DNA from 3 places in the Pseudarthrobacter sp. MDT1-40-2 genome. Region 3 is predicted to be linked to each of the others. Evidence: riboswitches for the same ligand, from Rfam matches in the RefSeq annotation. Region 3 holds a riboswitch; each other region holds the start of a gene.
The links. Region 3 has a riboswitch for S-adenosylmethionine ahead of AC50X5_RS13610 (bifunctional o-acetylhomoserine/o-acetylserine sulfhydrylase). Riboswitches for the same ligand answer to the same signal wherever they lie in the genome.
Positions count from the first base shown of each region.

Region 1: another riboswitch for S-adenosylmethionine. It lies ahead of AC50X5_RS02315 (aminotransferase class V-fold PLP-dependent enzyme); the one in region 3 lies ahead of AC50X5_RS13610 (bifunctional o-acetylhomoserine/o-acetylserine sulfhydrylase).
Region 2: another riboswitch for S-adenosylmethionine. It lies ahead of AC50X5_RS15765 (DUF1737 domain-containing protein); the one in region 3 lies ahead of AC50X5_RS13610 (bifunctional o-acetylhomoserine/o-acetylserine sulfhydrylase).

Region 1 covers NZ_JBWZCL010000001.1:488,257-495,494, forward strand. The annotation lists gene aroA (3-phosphoshikimate 1-carboxyvinyltransferase) at 1-660, shown strand, start outside; gene rsgA (ribosome small subunit-dependent GTPase A) at 644-1,756, shown strand; gene hisN (histidinol-phosphatase) at 1,812-2,624, shown strand; SAM riboswitch class IV at 2,728-2,841, shown strand; gene AC50X5_RS02315 (aminotransferase class V-fold PLP-dependent enzyme) at 2,876-4,252, shown strand; gene AC50X5_RS02320 (class I SAM-dependent methyltransferase) at 4,320-5,078, shown strand; gene AC50X5_RS02325 (metal-dependent transcriptional regulator) at 5,109-5,825, shown strand; gene AC50X5_RS02330 (fluoride efflux transporter FluC) at 5,825-6,253, shown strand; gene AC50X5_RS02335 (fluoride efflux transporter FluC) at 6,250-6,654, shown strand; gene AC50X5_RS02340 (hypothetical protein) at 6,723-7,091, shown strand.
Region 2 covers NZ_JBWZCL010000007.1:49,045-56,282, forward strand. The annotation lists gene AC50X5_RS15750 (DUF3618 domain-containing protein) at 1-257, shown strand, start outside; gene AC50X5_RS15755 (MarR family winged helix-turn-helix transcriptional regulator) at 254-943, shown strand; gene AC50X5_RS15760 (DUF4383 domain-containing protein) at 880-1,338, shown strand; SAM riboswitch class IV at 1,545-1,659, shown strand; gene AC50X5_RS15765 (DUF1737 domain-containing protein) at 1,673-1,978, shown strand; gene AC50X5_RS15770 (rhodanese-like domain-containing protein) at 1,975-2,385, shown strand; gene AC50X5_RS15775 (O-succinylhomoserine sulfhydrylase) at 2,386-3,594, shown strand; gene AC50X5_RS15780 (glutamate--cysteine ligase 2) at 3,591-4,865, opposite strand; gene AC50X5_RS15785 (UDP-N-acetylglucosamine 1-carboxyvinyltransferase) at 4,898-6,421, opposite strand; gene AC50X5_RS15790 (Gfo/Idh/MocA family protein) at 6,521-7,238, opposite strand, start outside.
Region 3 covers NZ_JBWZCL010000004.1:270,114-277,351, reverse strand. The annotation lists gene AC50X5_RS13625 (SGNH/GDSL hydrolase family protein) at 64-912, shown strand; gene AC50X5_RS13620 (hypothetical protein) at 974-1,453, shown strand; gene metX (homoserine O-acetyltransferase MetX) at 1,487-2,626, opposite strand; SAM riboswitch class IV at 2,640-2,753, opposite strand; gene AC50X5_RS13610 (bifunctional o-acetylhomoserine/o-acetylserine sulfhydrylase) at 2,838-4,154, opposite strand; SAM riboswitch class IV at 4,192-4,307, opposite strand; gene AC50X5_RS13605 (VOC family protein) at 4,438-5,076, shown strand; gene AC50X5_RS13600 (CPBP family intramembrane glutamic endopeptidase) at 5,166-6,011, opposite strand; gene AC50X5_RS13595 (DeoR/GlpR family DNA-binding transcription regulator) at 6,092-6,895, opposite strand; gene AC50X5_RS13590 (class II fructose-bisphosphate aldolase) at 6,915-7,238, opposite strand, start outside.

The DNA.
Region 1 (7,238 bases), on a different contig from region 3:
GTCGTCGCGCCGGGATCCATCCGTGCCTTCGACCAACGCATTGAGCAGGACCTTTCCAATGCAGGCCCCTTCCTGGCGGCAGCACTGGCCACCAGCGGCACGGTCCGCATCCCGGACTGGCCTGCACACACCACGCAGGTCGGCGATATGTGGCGGAGCATCCTCACAACCATGGGCGCGGACGTCACGTACGAGTCGGGGGTGCTGACGGTGACCGGCGGTGCAGAAATCAAGGGCGGAACCTTCGACGAAACCAGCGAACTTGCACCCACTGTGGCAGCTCTCTGCGCGCTGGCAACCGGCCCTTCGCGGCTGACGGGCATCGCCCACCTGCGAGGTCACGAAACTGACCGGCTGAAGGCCCTGGTCACGGAGATCAACCGGCTGGGCGGCGACGCCGAGGAAACCAGCGACGGACTCGTCATCCGCCCGGCCGCGTTGCACGGCGGACTGGTCCAAAGCTACGCGGACCATCGGATGGCCACTGCAGGCGCCATCCTGGGCCTGGCTGTCGAAGGTGTACAGGTCCAGGACATCGGCACCACCGCCAAGACCATGCCGGACTTCCCGGAACTTTGGGCCGATATGCTGGGGCAGTCCGCCAGGCAGCAAGGCGGCAGCAGCCACCCGGGAGGGCGCACCGGTGCCCCGAAGGACTGACTCCTGGGACGAGTCCGACGTACGGATCCGTCCCAGCAAGAAGGGGTCCAGGCCGCGCACCAAGGACCGCCCCAGCTACGACGACGCAGTTACGGGCAGGATCATTACCGTGGACCGCGGCCGGTACACAGCAGTCGTTGAGGAAGGCTCACCCGGGGAACGCGTGGTGATTGCCGCACGGGCCCGCGAACTGCGACGCTCACCCGTGGTGGCCGGAGACTTCGTGTCGCTGGTAGGCGACGTGACAGGCCTCCCGGATACCCTGGCCCGGCTGGTCAGGATCCAGGACCGCCACACCTTGCTGCGTCGCAGTGCCGACGACACCGACCCCATCGAACGCGCCGTGGTGGCCAACGCGGACCAGTTGGTGGTGGTGGTTGCTTCCGCCAATCCAGAACCACGGACCGGGTTTATCGACCGCGCCCTCGTGGCTGCCTACGACGCCGGAATCGACCCCCTTCTGCTGGTCACCAAAGCCGACGTCAAGGATCCTGCCGGGCTGCTCTCCAACTACGAGCACCTGGACTTTCCGGTGATCATCAGCCGCACAGCCGACACCGATGCCTCCGGAATCGATGCCCGGTCCGATGACGGGCTCTCAGCCAAACTGGACAAAAGGGCAGTTGCCGAACTCCGCGCCCATCTGGACGGCAAGGTCACGGTGATGCTGGGGCACTCCGGAGTCGGCAAATCCACCATGGTCAACGCCCTCACGGGCGCTGAGCGCGCCACCGGCGGCGTGAATGCGGTCACGGGCCGCGGACGCCATACATCGTCCTCGGCGTTGGCGCTAAAGCTCGCCGACGCCCCGCCCGGGAGCTGGATCATCGACACGCCTGGTATCCGATCCTTTGGGCTCGCCCACGTTGATCCGGATCGCATCCTGAGGGCATTCCCCGATCTTGAACCCGGCACGGAACGCTGTGGCCGCGGCTGCAAGCACACCGATGCGGCGGATTGTGGCCTGGACCCATATGTAGCGGCCGGAAGTGCTGGCCCGTCAGGTCCCGCGCGGCTGGCATCCCTACGCCGCCTGCTGGGCGTCGATCCACGTCTGGAGGGCCAGGAATCCAAGGAGCTGGGCAGCGTCGGCTGATGCCGCCGATCGCAATCTCCCCGGTTCGCCCGCATTTTGCCGGTAGCTTGTAACCATGATCCAACCCTCTTCGAGCTACAACGATGACCTGCGCCTTGCCCACGTACTGGCCGATTCGGTCGATGACCAGACGATGAGCCGGTTCAAGGCCCTGGACCTTAAGGTCGAGACCAAGCCGGACCTGACACCCGTTACGGATGCGGACAAAGCGGCTGAAGAAGCCATCCGGGGACAGCTTTCGCGCTCCCGGCCCCGTGACGCCGTACTGGGTGAGGAATTCGGCAGCAGCGGGCACGGCTCCCGGCGCTGGATCATTGATCCCATTGACGGGACGAAGAACTTTGTCCGTGGAGTCCCGGTCTGGGCCACGCTTATTGCCTTGATTGATGATGGCGAGCCGGTTGTGGGCCTTGTTAGTGCTCCGGCCCTGGGCAAGCGCTGGTGGGCCGCCAAGGGCGCCGGGGCATACATGGGCCGCTCCCTCGCTTCCGCAACGCGGTTGCGCGTCTCCAACGTTTCCACGCTCGCGGACGCCTCGCTGTCGTACTCGAGCCTGGGCGGCTGGAAGGAGCGGGGCAACCTGAACGAGTTCCTGGCACTGACCGAAGATGTCTGGAGGACGCGGGCCTTCGGTGACTTCTGGTCCTACTGCATGGTTGCCGAGGGCGCTGTGGACATCGCGTGCGAGCCCGAGCTCAATCTCTACGACATGGCCGCCCTCGTCCCGCTGGTCGTCGAGGCGGGTGGCCGGTTCACCTCTCTGGAGGGGGAGGACGGTCCGTTCGGCGGAAACGCGCTGGCCACCAACTCCATCCTCCACTCTGAAGTCCTCAAGCGCCTGAATCCCGACGTCGACGACCTCCTCTGAGGGCACTTGGCCCTCGTAAAATCCCGTAATAAACACAGTAATAAAGCGGTCAACGGCCAGCCGGGGTTTTTACCCGGCTGGCCGTTGTTCTAGTCTTCTTACAGGTCACGAGTGCCAGCGCTAAACCCCGGTTTGCTGGCCGGCAACCCTCCATTCGCGGTGGGGTGCCCCGGGTGACGACCGGGCCGGTCCGGAGCGGACACGGCAAGCGCGGATTCCCTGTAGCGGGCATCCTGAGTTTGTGAGGACCCATGACTGCTGTCACCTTTTCCCCCGTTAGCAACTCCCTGGCTGCGCGCCCGCTGGCCGCCGTCACCGGCGCCGAGATCCAGGCTCCGCTGATTCAGGGCGGTCACGTACGCTACGCCAACCTCGACTATGGCGCCTCTGCCCCCGCCTTGTCGGTGGTTTCGGCCTATCTGAACGAGATCCTGCCGTACTACGCGAGTGTCCACCGGGGTGCCGGCTATGCCTCGCAGATCAGCACCTCGGTCTACGAGAATGCCCGCAACATCGTCCGGGACTTCCTGGGCGGGCGGGCGGACGACACCGTCATTTTTACCCGGAACACTACTGACTCCCTGAACCTGCTGGCAGGCTGCCTGCCCGTCGTGGATGGTCGCACCGTAGGCGAAGTCCTGTACCTGGACATCGAGCACCATGCCAATCTCCTTCCCTGGCAGGGCGTTCCGCACCGCAGCGTGGTGGCCGGGCACACCATCGCCGGAACCATAGCAGCGCTTCGGCATGAACTGGCCCAAGGCGACGTCAGCCTTCTTGCCGTCACCGGTGCCTCCAACGTCACCGGCGAGATCCTGCCTATCGCCGAACTCGCTGCGCTGGCCCACGAATATGGTGCCAGGATCGTGGTGGACGCTGCTCAGCTGGCGCCGCACCGCCGGATCAACATTGAAACGTCCGACGTCGACTACCTTGCCTTCTCCGGCCACAAACTTTACGCACCGTTCGGTTCGGGCGTCCTGATCGGCCGGCCGGACTGGCTCGACGCCGGTACCCCCCACCTTGCCGGCGGCGGAGCAGTCAGCGAGGCCCGGCTCGATGGTGTCAGCTGGACCACGGGACCTGCCCGGCATGAGGGCGGCTCCCCCAACGTCCTGGGCGCTGCCACCCTTGCCCGCGCCACCCAGGTGTTGGCCGCCATAGATCCCGCCCTGGTGAGCTCGCATGAGGCTGCCATCCGGGAGCACCTGGTGCAGGGCCTGCAGGCGATCGACGGCGTCACCGTTCACCACATCTTCGAAGATTCCACTGACACAATTGGCGTCGTGAATTTCTCAGTGGAAGGCTACGACGCCGGACTGGTGGCTGCATACCTGTCCGCAGAGCACGGCGTTGGGCTGCGCGACGGCCGGTTCTGCGCCCATCCCCTGCTCAAGCGCCTTGGCCTTCCCTCGGGCTCGCTGAGGGCCAGCTTCGGCCTCGGCTCCCGGCTGGAGGACGCCGAACGCCTGGTTGCCGGTGTTGCTGCGCTCCGCAGCACGGGACTGGGCTGGGACTACGTGGTGGATTCGGGCCGATGGGTTCCCGCTAACGACTCGCGCACCTATCCGCACTGGGCACCCAACACCCCCGGCACGGCGGGAGCAGCGCCCTGCTCCGTCGGCTGAACTGCAGCACCGGCCTGCGGTAAATTCGTAGGACTGGCAGTTTAGTCAAGCACGAAGGAGACATCCGTTGGCACGGGGCGGACCCAAGCTGGAGCAAGGCCGACGCCGGGAACTTGGCCAAAGCTTCCAGGACGGCGGCGAGCACTACCACCGCGTCCGGCCCGGTTACCCGCCGGCGGCCGTTGACTGGTTGATTCCGGCGGCGGCGCGGGACGTCGTTGACATTGGCGCAGGAACCGGAAAATTCACGGCCCTACTGCTGGAACGGGGACTGCAGGTCACCGCCGTTGATCCTTCCGCCGACATGCTGGCCCAACTGCACCGGTCCTGCCCGGAAGCCCTGGCGTGCCTTGGACCGGCAGAGGCTACCGGACTGCCGGACCTGGCTTTCGACGTCGTGAGTGCGGCCCAGGCCTGGCACTGGGTGGATGCCCTGGCCGCAAGCACCGAGGCAGCACGCATCCTGCGGCCCGGGGGGACACTTGTCCTGATCTGGAACCAGCTGGATACCACTGTCCCCTGGGTCCATAGGCTTTCCCGCATCATGCACGCCGGCGACGTCCTCAAGCCGGATTTCCGGCCGGCCGTGGGCCGCGAGTTCCGCGGCCTTGAGGGCCGGCAGATCCGCTGGGAGGATGCCCTGACCACGCAGGACATCGTAGAGCTGACCAAGTCCCGGAGCTACTACCTCGCCGCTGCCGACGCCACCCGCGCCAAAGTCCTTGCCAACCTGGACTGGTACCTGCACGAACACCTGGGACATTCCCGCGACGACGTGCTGGCACTTCCCTATGTAACGCAGGCCTGGCGTGCCATCAAGGCCTGATGGCAGCCCCGGAAGAGTAGGCTTGATCCCGTGAAGCCCACCGCGCCGTCATCGTCCATCGAGGACTACGTCAAGGTTATCTACTCCTTTACCGAATGGCAGGACAAGCCCATCACATCCTCCCAGCTGGCACAGCGGCTGGGCGTAGCCAACTCCTCGGTTTCGGAGATGGTCCGCAAACTCAAGGACCAGGGCCTGGTGGACCACCAACCGTACAGCGCTATCACCCTCACCGGGGAAGGCCTGCGGCTTGCTTTGTCCATGGTCCGACGGCACCGGCTGATCGAAACCTACCTGGTCCGCGAGCTGGGCTACAGCTGGGACGAGGTCCACGACGAAGCTGAGCATCTGGAACACGCTGTCTCTGACACTTTCATTGAGCGCATGGCGGCCAAACTGGGCAACCCGGACCGGGATCCCCATGGGGATCCCATTCCCGGCGCCGACGGGGTTGTCAGGATGCCCAAGGCTCTCTTGATGAATGAACTTGATGCCGGTCATAGCGGCCGGATCACCCGGATCAGCGACGACAACCCGGAGTTGCTCCGTTACCTGGCAGCCGAAAACATCAACCTCGATTCCGACGTCGAGGTGGTGGGCCGGAAACCGTTCGGCGGTGCCTTGATAGTCCGAATCGGCAGCCGCGGGGAATACCGCGATTTCGACCTCCCTGAGGAAGTTGCCTCTGCGCTTTGGGTACACAGCGATGCGCCCCATCAGGGCTGCCTGGTGGGGACGGCAGGGTGATTCCCGGCCGCTGGCCACCACCTAAGGCATGGCTGGCGGTAGCGGCGGGCGGCATCGCAGGCACCGAACTCCGCTATGGACTGGGCCTGTTGTTTCCAGAGCAGGCGGGCACCATCCCCTGGACAACGCTGGTGATAAATGTGTCGGGCAGCTTTGTCCTGGCGTTCTTCACCACCTTGTGGATGGCCCGGCCCCACACCTCGTTCTGGCTCCGGGCCGGGCTCGGCCCTGGGCTTTTGGGATCCTTCACCACCTTTTCCGCAGTCGCCTACACCTTTAACTCGCTCGCATTGAGCGGCGCCTACCTGCCCATGTTCGGGTACCTGGGACTGTCGCTGGTTCTGGGCCTCGGCGCGGCTGCAGCCGGTTGGCGGATCGGCCACGCAGTGCCCGGCGGCATGCTCCGGACGGACGGAAGCACAAGATGACGGCAGCTGTCCTGGTGGGTGCCCTGGGCATGCTGGGCGCATTATTGCGTTTCGCCGTCGACAGTTGGTTTGCGAACCGTACGGCAGGACCCGCGCCGGTTTCGCGTCCGGACGGAAAAACCGCTCCGCGGCACTGGCCATGGGCAACTCTCGTTGTGAATGTAACGGGCTGTGTGGTGATCGGGATGGCTCTGGGAGGTACTGCTGCGTTACCCCCGAGCGAGTGGCAGTCCGGGCTGGCAGCGGGGCTGGCCGGCGGTTTGACCACTTTCAGTTCCTGGACAACCGCCACGGTCAGGCTGTTCGGCGAGTGCAGATACGGTGCGGCTGTAATGAACGTTGCCGCCAACCTGGTGTTGGGTTTCTGTGCAGCGGCAGCAGGCATGGCACTGGTGGGTTGAGCCTTACCGTTCAGCGCAATGCAGCCCACGGCCCGCGCACAGCCTGGACTCCCGTATGGTTGATGGTGATGATCAGCAGACGTGACGTGGCTATTGCCCTCGATATTCCCCTGGAAATGGCCCACCGCCATGGAGTCCCCCCGCGGGTGAGCCGTGAGGAACTGGACGAATTGTTCAACAACCCCCCGGCGTGGCTGGTCCAGTCGCGGGCAAACCGTACCGGCAAACGCCCCGTCTGGGTTCACCTGACCTGTACTGTCTGCGGCTATTCAGAGGCGGCCCGGCCCAAGAAGTGGTGGCCGGAGTTCACTTATATCATCTGTGAGCACCACTCGCCGCAGGACCTTCCGGCCTTGCAGCCAGGCTCTGTTCGCAGCGAGTTTGACGGCGTGGGCAGCCGTTTTGTGGGAATCGTAGACGTCGAAGTTCCAAGGTAGCGCTGGGAACTTTGGACGGGCTGCTGGAGCGCCTGGCCCGTAGCTCCCCTAGCCCCACTGCTCCCGCCGGGCAGCTGTTTCGGCACCCCGGGACTCGATGAAGCCCGTAAACTGGCCGGGCAAAAAGAAACCCCTGGATCACTGGGA
Region 2 (7,238 bases), on a different contig from region 3:
CCCTGATCCCTGCCAGCCAGAAAGAGCGCGAAGCAGCGGACCAGCTCAAAACCGCTGCACAGCCCCTGACTGAAAAGGTCACTGACGTGGCCAGGGACATGGTTCAGGATCTGAAAGAGCCGGCCCAGGAAGCTATGGACAGGCTGAAGACCAGTGCTGCCGAGGGCGTGGAGAACGTCAAGGCCGAAAGCCAGGACGCTGCCGCTGACGTCAAACACCGCGCCGTCGACGCCAAGGACAACGTCCAGAACCCGTGAGCGGGCAGGACAGGATTCCGGAACAGCCCCGCAACCCCGCGGGGCTGTCCCCGGATCCGGAATCGCCTGTTCCCGCCGTTGGTCCGAGGCACATGAATGCGCCCCGCCCTTGGCCGGAGCAGTGGGCCACCCACCGGCTGGTGGGCATCGCAGCACGGCTCACCGAACGCAGGCTTAACCGCCAGCTTGCCCGCCTTAAGCTCACCAAAGGGGCGCTGGATGTCCTGGAGGCAGTGGCAGAACTTGAACCGGCCACTGCAACCGATATGGCAGAACTGCTCTGCGTGAGCCGGCAAAGCCTGGGCAAAGTCCTCCAGCGCCTTGAAGGGCTCGGGTTTCTTACCAGGGAACCTGCAGCAGACGGGCGAAGCGCCAACATTCGTCTTACCTCAGCAGGACGGGCTGTCCTCTCCACCGCTGAGAACCTGGTCCGGGAACTCTCTGAAACCGAAGGCCGATCGGAGATGGAGTTCCGCAGGCAACTCGAGCGACACATCACAAAACTCAGGAACACTGAGCACCAGCCTCTCCCCAGGGCCGGCATTCATGGGCGCAACCCGTCCCAGAGCAACGCGCAACCGCGCAACATCAACGCACACCTCAATGAAAACGGAGCACACCAATGGCTACAACGAACCGGACAACCGGGCCCAAGACCAACCTCCAAAAAGCAGCCCAGGCAGTAGGAGCGGTTTTCCTGCTGGTAGGAGTTCTCGGCTTCATCCCGGGCATCACCAGCAACTACGACCAGATGTCCTTTGCCGGGCACGATTCCCAGGCGCTTCTTCTGGGCATCTTCCAGGTGTCCGTACTGCACAACATCGTCCACCTCCTGTTTGGCGTCGCCGGGATCCTGCTGTCCCGCAACAACGCTCAGTCCCGCAGCTACCTGCTGTACGGCGGAGTCATCTACCTTGTCCTCTGGATCTACGGACTTCTCATCAACCTCGACACACCCGCCAACTTTGTGCCCTTCAACGGCGCTGACAACTGGCTGCACTTCTTCCTTGGTGTCGCAATGATCGCCCTGGCCATCCTGCTTTCGCGCAACACCACCCGCGCCGGAAACACTGCCCGGTAATACTCCCGGCTGCCGGGCTCCGAAGGTTGGAATGCCCACATAAGCCGCCCTAGCCGCGAGGGCCTGAGCCTGGTATTGCACCGGGGTCAGGCCCTCGTGGTTTTTGCCTTCCATGGGGAGCCCAGCCGGTCAACTCCCCCCACGGTTACGCAACATGACGACGTCCGGGCGGTCCGGCGCACGGCGGAGTGCTACGTTTTTTGGTGAGTAATGAGTACCGGTGCCAAGCCCTGACTGTCCGGTCGGCAACCCTCCCTTTCGCGGCGGGGTGCCTCAGGTGAATACTCGGCATATCGACCATTCGAGCTGCAAGCGCGAGAGAAGGAGATCCGTCATGTCTGACGTACCCGCCCCCGACCAGAATTCCGATCAAAAGGCTGAGGAAAAGCTCGCCTACCGGTTGATCACCGGCCCGGACGACCGCGCCTTCTGTGAACGCATTTCCGCCGCGCTGGCCGAAGGTTACGTATTGCATGGCAGCCCAGCGGCCACGTGGAACGGCGCCAGCGTGATCGTGGCCCAGGCTCTGCTGCTGCCGGTAGCGATCGCCAGCGCGGATGCCGCCGTCGCCACTGCCGTGGATCAGTTGAGCGCTGAGGACTTCAGCGAAGCGGACATTGCCGGCGGTGGCCACGCATGAACCACGCAGGCGATCTCACACCGCAGGAGGCGTGGGCCAAACTCGAAGCCGGCGCCGTCCTGGTGGATGTCCGAACGGAAGGCGAGTGGGCACACATCGGCATTCCGGACACCAAGTCCACGGAGAACGACCCCATTTTCATCCAGTGGACCTTCGCCGGCGGTATCCCCAATCCGGACTTCATCAGCGAACTGCAGCAGCTCGCCCCGGAGGACGCCGGCGTCGAACTTGTTTTCCTGTGCCGCTCCGGCGTCCGGTCGGCAGCAGCAGCCAGCGCCGCCGCGCAGGTCGGGTTCACGTCCTATAACGTCCTGGAAGGGTTCGAAGGCGAGCCTGACCGCTACGGCGAGCGCACGGTCAACGGCTGGAAGAACCGCGGGCTGCCCACCAACCTCGGAACGGCGTAAATGGCTTTCAATCAGGACGCGGCCGGCTGGAGCCCCGATACCCAGGCCGTGCGGGGCGGACTTGACCGCACGGGTTTCCAGGAAACCACCGAGCCGGTATTCCTCAACTCAGGTTTTGTCTACGAATCGGCGGCGGCGGCCGAACGGGCGTTCACCGGCGAGGACGAACGGTTCGTCTACTCGCGCTACGGCAACCCCTCCGTGGCCACCTTCCAGGAGCGCCTCCGGCTGCTCGAAGGCACCGAGGCATGCTTTGCGACGGCGTCGGGAATGTCCGCGGTGTTCACCGCCCTGGGTGCCCTGCTGGCTGCCGGGGACCGGGTTGTTGCGGCCCGCTCCCTTTTTGGCTCCTGCTTCGTGATCCTGAACGAAATCCTGCCGCGCTGGGGTGTAGAGACGGTATTCGTTGACGGACCGGACCTGGAGCAGTGGCGCCAGGCCCTGTCCGTACCCACCACCGCCGTTTTCTTCGAGTCTCCCTCCAATCCCATGCAGGAGATTGTGGACATCGCGGCGGTCAGCGAACTGGCGCATGCGGCGGGGGCCACAGTCGTCGTCGACAATGTTTTTGCCACGCCCCTGCTGCAGCGTTGCGGCGAATTGGGCGCGGACGTAGTGGTCTACTCCGGCACCAAGCACATTGACGGCCAGGGGCGCGTCATGGGCGGCGCCATCCTCGGGACCAAGGAATTCATTGACGGCCCGGTGAAGCAGCTGATGCGGCACACAGGCCCGTCGTTGTCCTCGTTCAACGCGTGGGTCCTCACCAAGGGCCTGGAAACCATGGCGCTGCGGGTCAACCATTCCTCCGCGACGGCGCTGCGCCTGGCCGAATGGCTGGAGCAGCAGCCGGCTGTCAGCTGGGTCAAGTACCCGCTCCTCAAGTCCCACCCGCAGCACCAGCTCGCGGCGCGACAGATGAAGGCCGGCGGAACGGTCCTCACCCTGGAGCTTTCGACGGCGGGCGGCCGCTCCGGCAAGGACGCCGCCTTTGCGCTGTTGGATGCCTTGAAGATCATCGACATCTCCAACAACCTGGGCGACGCGAAGTCGCTGATCACCCATCCGGCCACCACTACCCACCGGGCCATGGGCCCGGAAGGCCGGGCGGCAATCGGGCTGAGCGACGGCGTGGTGCGGCTCTCCGTGGGGCTGGAAGATCCCGAGGACCTGCTGGCTGACCTGGAGCAGGCACTCAAGCAGATCTAGATGGGCATTTTGGAGTAACTGCCCGGATTCGGCGGCTCGGGGGCGCGCCGGACGCGCAGCAGCTCCGGCGCAGTTTCCTCGTCAACGTCAAGGGTCTCCGCCTCCAGCATGGTAAGCCTCACGGCTTGCCGCACCACGGCCCCGAGCCCGGCGTCATCCGGATCGTCGCGTTCCAGTGCCCGGTCCCGTGCAGCGCGCTGCTCGGTGGAACCAGTCCCGCGCTTCAGGATGTCTTGGATACTGCGCCTTACCAGGCCAAGCTCACCTTGCTCCGCCAGGACCGGCTCTACATACTCCACCAGGGCATTGACGACGTCGCTTGCCGGGGCGGGACGGAAGGTTCCGAAATCCAGGAGATCGCCCTTGATTCCCACATTGCTTGCCTGCCAGGCAGCCATCCTCAGCAGCACGGTAGGCACAGGGAGCGGGTCTACGCCGTTCCGCCATTCCCGCACTGCGGTCTCCACGAGTGCACGGACCAGAACGGCGATCAGTGCGGCATCCGCGGAGCGCAGGCAGACGTCGGGCGCCCGCACCTCCACGGTGGGGTGGTTCCGGGAAAGCCGCGCCTCGAAGTAGATCATGCCCTCGTCCATGACCACCCCCGTTTCCATCAGGCGGGTTACAAGCCGGCGGTAGGCGATCAGGCTCCCATGGATGGCTGACGGTCCGGAGGACGGCCACCGGTACCAGGCCTGGGTCCGGTAGCTTTCGAAGCCGGTCTCGGCGCCATTCCAGAAAGGCGAATTGGCGCTTATTGCTGTCAACACAGCGAGCTTGTCGCGGATCCGGTCCAGCACCGCTACCCCCTCCTCGGGGGATTCGATGAAGGTGTGCACGTGGAAGCCGCACGTCAGCTGTTCCTGGGCGGTCAATCCGAAGCGTTCCAGCATGCGCGCATACCGGGGATCCGGAGTCGTGTGGCTGGTGGAGGCGAGCGGTGAGGTAGCGAGTGCCGCCACTCTTGCCCCGTGCCGTTGTGCGGCCTCGTCTGCCATGGCCCGGCCTGCCCTGATCTGGAGCAGCAGTTCGTCGTAGGTCAGGCAGGGCCGGGTCTGCGTCTCGATCTGCTCCAGCTTGAGTTCGGCACTCAGGCCAAGCTGATGGCTGTCCTCCGCTACCTCGTGGGCATCGGCTACCTCCGGTTCAGGGGCTGTACCGGAGGAGGGCGCTATAGCGCGCCCGGACAGCATCGCATCCGCAAGGGCCAGCGGCTCCCCCGTCTGCGGGTCTACGATCAGGAGCTCTTCCTCAACGCCGAAAGTACGCATGCTTCCATTGTGCTACCGGCGTCAATGCGGGCTTAGTCCTGGAAGTACTCGATCTTCGCCCCGATGGTGTTGAGCCGCTCAGCCAGGTCCTCGTAGCCGCGTTCTATGACATAGATGTTCCGCAGCTCGGACACACCACGGGCGGCAAGCATGGCCAGCAACAGGCAGGCAGCCGGGCGAAGGGCGGGCGGGCAGCCAACCTCTGCGGCGCGCCATTTGGTGGGGCCGTTGATGTAGATGCGGTGCGGATCCAGCAGTTGCACCTGGGCGCCGAGCTTGTTCAGTTCGGTGAGGTAGATGGCGCGGTTCTCGTAGACCCAGTCGTGAATCATGGTCTGGCCTTGCGCGTTGCCCGCGATCACGGCGAAGAACGGCAGGTTGTCTATATTAAGGCCGGGGAACGGCATGGGGTGGATCTTGTCCTCCGGTGCGCGCAGCTTGGAGGGGACGGTTGTGACGTCCACCAGGCGCGTACGGCCGTTCCGGGCCATGTATTCGCCGGACACCATGAGCTTTTGGCCCATCTGTTCCAGGATGGACAGTTCAATTTCCATGAATTCAATGGGCACGCGGCGGATGGTTACTTCCGAGTGCGTGACGATTCCCGCGGTGATCAGGCTCATGGCCTCGATGGGGTCTTCCGACGGGAAGTACTCGATGTCGACGTCGATCCTGGGCTTGCCGGTGATCTTCAGGGTGGTGGTGCCCACGCCATCGATCTGGACGCCGAGCATCTGCAGGTAGAAGCAGAGGTCCTGGACCATGTAGTTGGGGCTGGCGTTGCGGATGACTGTGGTGCCACTGCGGTGCGCCGCTGCCATGATGGCGTTTTCCGTGACGGTATCGCCGCGTTCGGTCAACACAAAGGAGCGATCCAGGGAGTCGTCCTTGGGAGCCTGCACCGAATAGAAGCCTGAAGTTGCTTCGACTGCCAGCCCGAACTGGCGAAGAGCCTGCATGTGCGGTTCAACGGTGCGGGTGCCCAGATCGCAGCCGCCGGCGTACGGGAGCTGGTACCGGTCGGATTCATCGAGCAGCGGGCCCAGCAGCATGATGACGCTGCGGGTGCGGCGGGCGGCTTCCACATCCATCGAGGCCAGGTCAAGAACGGCCGGACGGCGGAGCTGAAGGTCGGTGTCATTCAACCAGGTGCACTCGACGCCGATGCTGCTGAGCACCTCGACGATGCGGTTGACTTCCTCGATGCGGGCGAGGCGGCGCAGGATGGTGGTGCCCCGGTTGATCAAGCTGGCACAAAGGAGCGCCACACCCGCGTTCTTGCTGCTGTTGACATCCACGGCGCCGGAGAGGGTGTGACCGCCTTCCACCCGCAGGTGCGTCATCTGCGGCCGGCCCACCTTGACGATGCTCCGGCCAAAGATGCTCTCCAGCCGCTGGATCATTTTCAGGCTGAGGTTCTGCTTGCCTTGTTCCATCCTGGCGATGGCGCTTTGGCTGGTTCCGAGCTCCGCAGCCAGCTGGCCCTGAGTCCAGCCCTTCTCACTGCGCGCGTTGCGCAGGAGCACTCCAACATGTTCAGCAGTTTGTTGCGTCATGGTTAAAAAATATCATGCATGAGTTATTTGGTCGAAATATCCTACCTTCAAGTTGAGATTGAGGGAGTTTTATCCATTTGGTGCGATAACTTGGTCAGCTCAGTGGATTGGCAATCCCGCGGAACCCAGCGTAGCGGCGGAAAAGGCACCGTCCACAGTCCATGAACCCAACACTTCAGCAACATCAGGCCGGCGCTCATCCTGGACCGCGGTGTCATAGCTGCGCTGGAGCAGATCATCGATCCTGACGCGCTGGCCTGCGGCGGCGCTTTCGATCGCAGCCTCCACCATGGCCAGGCTGAGGATGTTGTCATGAACCTGACCCATCGGAGCCCTGCCCGTCCGAAGGGCGGTGACGAACTCGCGCAGGGAACCGTGGACGTCGGCGCCCAGGTCCGCCACGGCAGACTGCTCCCCGGCGACGCCGGTATCCGTCCGGACCACGGAACTTTCCGACGTCGGCAGGTTCTCGCCGTCCCACAACACGGTTCCGTGCTCACCACCCAGCCGCCAGACCGCGTTCCAGGAAGTCTCCTGGCCAGGGCTGCACCAGCTTCCGTTGAAGATGAATCGCTGGCCGCCGGACATCTCGAAGGATGCCACGGCCGCCGCGTCGCCCCGATACCAGCTCCAGGGCGGGTTGAACTCCTCACAGAATACGGAGACAGGATCTGCATCCAGGAGGAAACGGGCCATGTCGAACTGGTGGATGGCCATGTCAAGCAACAGCGGATGATCCATCTGGTCGCGGAATCCGCCGAAGTGCGGGGCCTTGAAGAAATCCGCGGAGAGGATTCCCAGCCGGCCCAGTGCGGCA
Region 3 (7,238 bases):
CAGTTACCCGCGGGTAACAACCTACGGTGGCGTAGCTTGAAGTGTAGAAGGCAGGATAGGGGCGTGAGCGATTTGGAAGCCATCCCAACCCATCCCTGGAGCCGCTACGTTGCCCTCGGGGATTCCTTTACGGAAGGGATTGGCGATCCCGACCCTTCCCGGCCCGGAGCGTATCGCGGCTGGGCCGATCGTGTGGCAGAGGAACTCAGCAGGGGCCATGAAGACTTCGCCTACGCCAACCTGGCCGTCCGCGGACGCCTGCTGCAGCAGATTGTGGACCAGCAGCTGGCACCCTGTCTCGCGCTGAAGCCGGATCTGGTGACGGTTTCTGCTGGCGGGAACGACCTCATCCGGCCCGGCGGCGACCCTGACGCCCTGGCCGCGAAGCTGGACTCGGTGGTGCAGATCCTGGTCACGACCGGCGCCACCGTGGTCCTGTTCAATGGCCCCGACACCGGATCATCGGTGTTGAGCCGGGTCCGCAGCAAGGTGGCGATTTACAACGAAAACCTGCGCACCGTCGCCGCGCGCCACGACGCGGTCATTGCCGATATGTGGTCGTTGCGCCAGCTGAGCGATCCGCAGATGTGGGACGTCGACCGGCTGCACTTCTCCCCTTTGGGCCACCACACTATTGCGGCCATGGTGCTGGATTCGCTGAACGTCCAGCACTCGCTGGAGCCGCTGGCACCGAAGCCGCTGCCACCGCGCAGTTGGCGGGAGGCCCGTTCCAATGACCTCGTGTGGGCCAGGGAGTACTTTGTCCCATGGGTGCTCCGGAGGCTACGGAACCGCTCCTCCGGTGACGGAATCACCGCGAAACGCCCGACGCCGGGCCCGGTCTTTGGTCCGGGTGTTCCCCTGGGTTCGGGGGAAGGCCCGAAGGGAAGCGACGAGGTGGCTCACCGCTGAGAGACTCCGGGACAGTTCTGCGGGACTAAACTGGGAGTACACCGATGAGAGGTCAGGCACCGTGAGTTCCCTGTTTTTCTGGATTATTATCCTGTCCATCCTGATCCCGTTCCTGATGCGCTGGTACCGGCGCTCCACCAAGGGCCGGAACGAGCGGTACTTCGGCGGGCCCGGCGCGCCCAGCGAATTCGGCGGCCCGGCCAACGGCCCTGGCGCCCCCGGGCAGCCCCAGCACCGGGACGGCTACACGCAGCAGGACTACTTCGCAGGTCCCTACCGCCAGATCCAGCCCCGGCAAGACCTGCCGCCCATCATTCCCGCGTGGCAGGATGCGCCGGCGGCTGAACAGCTTCCCCCGCAGCAGGCAACACCCAATCCACGGGACTCCCAGCCGCCCGTGGTGCCGCCGGCTCCTGCTGTTCCGTCCGCTCCACAGGGCTACCGCGCCCGGAAGCTTGCGGAGCTCGACGCGAAGTTCAGTGCCGGTGAACTGGCCATGGAGGACTATATGGCCCAGCGTGACGAAATCATGAAGGGCTAGCGGACCGTTCCTGCCGTCTTGGCCTGGCCGGGCTTAGGCCGAGAGATGCTTCCGTAGCTCCCGGTCCAGCTGGCCGATTTCCGTCAGGAAGCCGTCATGCCCAATGGGCGCTGAGATGACATGCACCGGAACATTGCCAGGCAGTGCCCTGGCCAGTTCCTGGGACTGCTCCGGGAAATACAGCCGGTCGGAATCTACAGCGGCAATGAAGAATTTGGCAGTCACCCGCCGGAGGACATCCGGCAGGGCGCCCCTGTTCCGGCATATGTCGTGGCTCATCAGGGACTCTGTTATGGCGATGTAGCTGTTGGCGTCGAACCGCTTAACCAGCTTCGTTCCCTGGTGATCAAGGTAGCTTTCCACCTGGTAGCGGCCCCGCTCCCCCAACGCCTGCTGTTGCAGGGGAGATTCCGGCTCCTGCGCCTCCCGCCCGAACCTGCTGTTAAGTTCCAGTGCCGAACGGTAGGTGATGTGGGCGATCCTGCGTGCCAGAGCCAGCCCGGCTTCGGGCTGCGCACCGTCGTAGTAGTCGCCGCCCCTGAAGTGGGGATCCTGGCGGATGGCCAGCGTCTGCGCCTGAGCAAAAGCGATCTGCTCGGCGGTGCTGGCCGCTCCGATCGAGATCACGCCGCAGCGTTGGACCCGCTGCGGGTACGTCACTGCCCATTCCAGGGCGCGGGCGCCTCCCATGGATCCGCCGATCACGGCGTACCAGGAATCGATCCCCAACTGGTCCGCCAACCGCGCTTCCGCCTCGGTGCTGTCACGCAGGGTTATTAACGGGAAGCGGGAACCCCAGGGCAAGCCGTCCGGAGCAGGCGACGCGGGACCAGTAGATCCGTAGCAGCCGCCCACAATGTTGACCGACACAACGAAGAAACGGTCCGTATCCACCGGCGCCCCGGGACCGGCAAGCTGCTCCCACCAGCCTTCTTCGTCGCTGCCGCCCCGGGTGACGTGGGTGCTGCCGGTCAGGGCATGCTCGATGAGGACGGCGTTGCTTCGGTCCTCATTGAGCCGGCCCCAGGTCTCATAAGCCAGGATGACGTCCGGGAGGTGGCCTCCGCCTTCGAGGTCCAGCCCGCCGATGGAGTGGTAGCGGAGGGTCCCGTCAAGCTGCCCGGCGGCGGGTACTGCGCCGGCAGCGGCAGTGCGGGAGACGGTAATCGTCATGAGTGGTGCCTTTTCTTCGCGATTGCCTGGCGTCGGCTGACGTCAGGCCAGGTCTTCACCCGGGGCACCCCGCCGCGAAGGAGGGTTGCCGGCCAGCAAGCCGGGGCTGTTGCTGGCACTCATGACCTGCCACGATTCTACGAAACAGGGCAGCAAAAAGGCGAAGCGTATGACGTTTTTGACGTACGCTCCGCCTTTGTGCTGCGGGAACTCAGGCTTCCTTGGCTGCCCTGAAGCCGGACTCAAGGTCTGCGAGGATGTCATCGATGTGCTCCAGGCCGACAGAGAGCCTGACCAGTCCGGGGGTCACCCCGGCTACTGCCTGCTGCTCCGGGGAAAGCTGGCTGTGGGTTGTCGATGCCGGATGGATCACCAGGGAGCGTACGTCCCCGATGTTTGCCACGTGGGAGTGCAGCTCCAGCGCATCAACAAACGCCTTGCCTGCCTCGGCCCCACCGGCAAGGTTGAAGGCGACGATTGCGCCGGTTCCGCGCGGACCGTATTTCTGCCCGCGCTCGAACCAGGGGCTGGACGGCAGGCCGGCATAGGCGACCGATTCGACGTCGGACCTCGCCTCCAGCCAGTTCGCCACGGCGGTGGCGTTGGCAACATGGCGTTCCACGCGCAGGCTCAGTGTTTCCAGCCCTTGGGCGATGAGGAAGGCGTTGAACGGAGCCACAGCAGAACCGAGGTCGCGGAGCAGCTGGACGCGGGCCTTGAGGATGTAGGACAGGTTGGCGCCGAGGATGCCGTTGACGCCGAGGTCACGGGCGTACACCAGGCCGTTGTAGCTGGGGTCCGGGGTGTTGAATCCGGGGAAGCGCTCAGGGTCCTTGCCGAAGTCGAAGTTCCCGGAATCGACGATGACACCGGCGATTGCCGTGCCGTGCCCGCCGAGGTACTTGGTGGCGGAATGCACCACGATGTCGGCGCCCCATTCGATGGGACGGATCAGGTAGGGCGTGGAGAGGGTGTTGTCCACGATGAGCGGCACCCCGGCGGCATGCGCCACGGCAGCGACACCTTCGATGTCCAACACGTCCTGGCGGGGGTTGGACACGACCTCGCCGAAGAAAAGCTTGGTGTTGTCCTGGACGGCGTCACGCCATTGGTCCAGGTTGTCCGGATCCTCTACGAACGTCACGGAGATGCCGAAGCGCTTGAGCGTGTGCGCCAGGAGGTTGTACGTGCCGCCGTAGAGGCTGGGGCTGGCCACCACGTGATCGCCGGCCTCGGCGACGTTGAGGATGGCAAAGGTTTCCGCCGCCTGGCCGGAGCTCAGCAGCAAGGCGCCAAGACCGCCTTCAAGGCTGGCGATGCGCTGTTCGACCGCGTCCTGGGTGGGGTTTCCGATCCGGGTGTAAATCGGTGCAAGCTCGCTGAGGGCAAAGCGGTTGGCCGCGCTTTCGGCGGACGGGAAGACGAACGAGGTGGTCTGGTAGATGGGCAGTGCCCTGGCGCCGGTTGCGGCGTCCGGCTCCTGGCCTGCGTGGATCTGGCGGGTTTCGAAGGACCATGCATTGGACATTAAAGCTCCTGGAGAATGCCCGGTCCCATCATGGGCCGGGGCGCGCTTGCCACCCGGCGGTTGCCGGACAGCCCGGTCTTCACCCGGGGCACCCCACCGCGGATGGAGGGTTGCCGGCCAGCAAGCCGGGGCAAAACGCTGGCACTCATGACCTGGACCCAGTGTAGGAAGCAGTCAGTAGGATGACCAGAATTGTGACGAACTTTCTCCCAATGCCTAGACGAGTAAGCCGCTAAGGGTACCCTTAGCTGAGAGCCCGATCACAAAGTGCCAAGATGAAGGCATGCGCATGGATCACGTCTCTTACGCCTGTGAACACGATGGCCTCGCTGCCACCACCGAACGCATCTCCGCTGCACTGGGGGTCGACGCTGTGAAGGGCGGAGTCCACCCCCGCTTTGGCACCCGGAACATGATTTTTCCGCTGGCCGGCCACAAGTACCTAGAAGTAGTGGAAGTGCTTGACCACCCTGCATCAGACAAGGCCCCCTTTGGCCAGGCCGTCCGCGCCCGCTCCGCCGCCGGCGGCGGCTGGATGGGATGGTGCGTCGAAGTGGAGGACCTGACTCCTTTTGAGGCCAGGCTGGGCCGCTCCGCCGTGAACGGCAACCGCAAGTTCCCGGATGGCCGCGAACTCGTATGGAAGCAGATCGGAATCCTGGGACTCATTGCCGATCCCCAGGTGCCGTACCTGCTCAAGTGGGAGGGTGATCCCGCCCTGCACCCGTCCAATGCGTACGAGAGCAACGTTAAGATGTCCAGCCTCACCATCGCCGGTTCCGCCGAACGCGTCACCGAGTGGCTGGGCGAACCGGTGGAGAAGCCACTTGAGGACGTTTCCGTCGACTGGATGGCACCGCACGGTACCCCCGGTATCCTGTCTGTCACGTTCGAAACAGCATCCGGCGCCGTGACCATCTGACCATCTCCAATACTTCGGCCGCCTGTTGCGGGTGCCAACGATGCCACCCGCAGCCGGCGGCCGATTCGCTTAACGGGCCTAGCGATAACTCAGCCGAGCCCCATCGCACTCCCTATCAGGCTGAACCCCACGAATGCCACGATGTCCAGCAGGGCATGGGCGACAATCAGCGGCATGACCCGCCCGGTTCTGGTGTATAGCCAGGCGAAGATAACGCCCATCACCACATTGCCGATGAACGGCCCGAAGCCCTGGTAGAGGTGGTAGCTGCCGCGCAGCACGGAGCTCAGCAGGATGGCCAGCGGCACGCTCCAGCCGAACCGGCCGAACCGGTCCAGGAGATACGCCACCACAATGACCTCTTCAACAAGCGCGTGCCTGACAGCGGAGAGGACCAGAACGGGAACGGTCCACCAATAGGCGTCCAGCGCGCTGGGGATGATGGCCGTGGTGATTCCCAGCGCCCTGCCGGCGGCATACAGGCCCAGCGAAGGAATCCCGATCAGCGCAGCGAGGCCGGCGCCCTGCAGGAGGTCCCGCCATGGCCTGGTGGCGTCCATGCCGAGCCGGCGGAATACCGACGGCAAATTGCCTTTCTCCAGCCCCGGAGTCGGCTGGGCAGGCATGCCCGGGGCAGTTCTTGAGACAGCACCCGGGGCCAGGCCCGCAACAGATCCCTGCCGCTCGGAGCTAAGGAAGAACAGCACCAGCGCCACCGGCACCAGCGCGAAGATGATGTCAAGCAGCTGGTAGGTCAGGTCAAAGTACTCCCGGCTGCTTTGCGAGCGGTTCAGGGTGGACGTTCCCTCCGCCAAGGGAGCCCGGCTCATCTTGTCCAGCAACTGGACCACTGAATACACGGCTGACTGGCCCAGCGAGAGGCCAAGGACAATCCAGACTTCAAACCGCAACCGACGGCGGGACGTAACCAGCATGTTCCCATCTTGCCTGTTCTACCCGGCAGTTCGCTGAAGGAGCTTTATGCCGGTGGTGTGGGAGCGCCGGCAGAGGCGGGTCAGTCCTGCTCTGAGTCGGTGGGAGCCAGGATCACCTCGGTGCCCCCGGCTTCAAAGGCTTCCTTGTCGCTGGCGGATATCCCGGCATCGGTAATTAACCGGCGGAATTCGTAGCCGGCCATGGTAGCGAACGCCCTCTTCCCCACCTTCGAGGAATCAGCCAGGACGTAGGAAATTGACGCACGCCGGGCCATCAGGGCGTTGACGGAGGCTTCGCCTTCATCAGTGATGGTGGGTCCGAACTCCGGATCGATGCCGTTGACTCCAACGAAGGCAATATCCAGCGCTACCTTCTCCATGATGATGTCCGTGTAGGGCCCCACCAGCTCGTAGGAGCGGGGGTTGAGGATCCCGCCGGTGACCATGATCTTGATGTTGGGCCGGACAGCCAGCTGGGAGGCGATGTTGATGGCATTCGTAACCACCGTCAGCGTTGCCCGCTGGGAGGTGGTGTTCAGGTCCGGCCGGGTGGCAAGCACCTGCGCCAGGGCTGTGCTGGTGGTTCCACCGCTGAGTCCGATCACCGCGCCGGGCTTAATCAGGGCCGAGGCTGCCAGTGCGATCTGGTGTTTGGCTTGGGCGTGGTCGTCCCTGTTGTACCGGCCGGGAAGGTCATAGGACACCACTCCCGTGGTTGCCCCACCCCTGGTGCGGCTGAGGAGCCGCTGCTTGGCCAGGCTGTCCAGGTCGCGGCGCGCTGTTGCCGGCGAAACCCCGAGGCGCGTGACAATGTCCTCAACGTCCACCTGGCCTGAAACAGCCAGGAGATCCAGGATTGCGGTGAGTCTTTCGGTGCGTGTCATCACTACCTCCGGGTGTGGACTATGTGGTTTTCGCAAAGAGTGTTAACAAGCGTGCGGCCTCCGGCACCAATGCTTCCCGGCCTGCTTTTAAGTACGTCCGCGAGTCCACCACGTCCGGATGGCCGTCAAGGTAGTTCCGCACGGCGCGCGTGAAGAACCCGTTGAGGTGAGTGGATACATTAATTTTAGTCATGCCGGCGCGAATTGCTGCCACGAGCACGTCATCTGGCACTCCGGACGAGCCATGAAGCACCAGCGGAACCGCCGATGCGTCCCGCAGCCTGGCTATCAGGGCAAGGTCCAGTGTGGCGTCGCGGCGGGTCATGGCGTGCGAAGAGCCAAC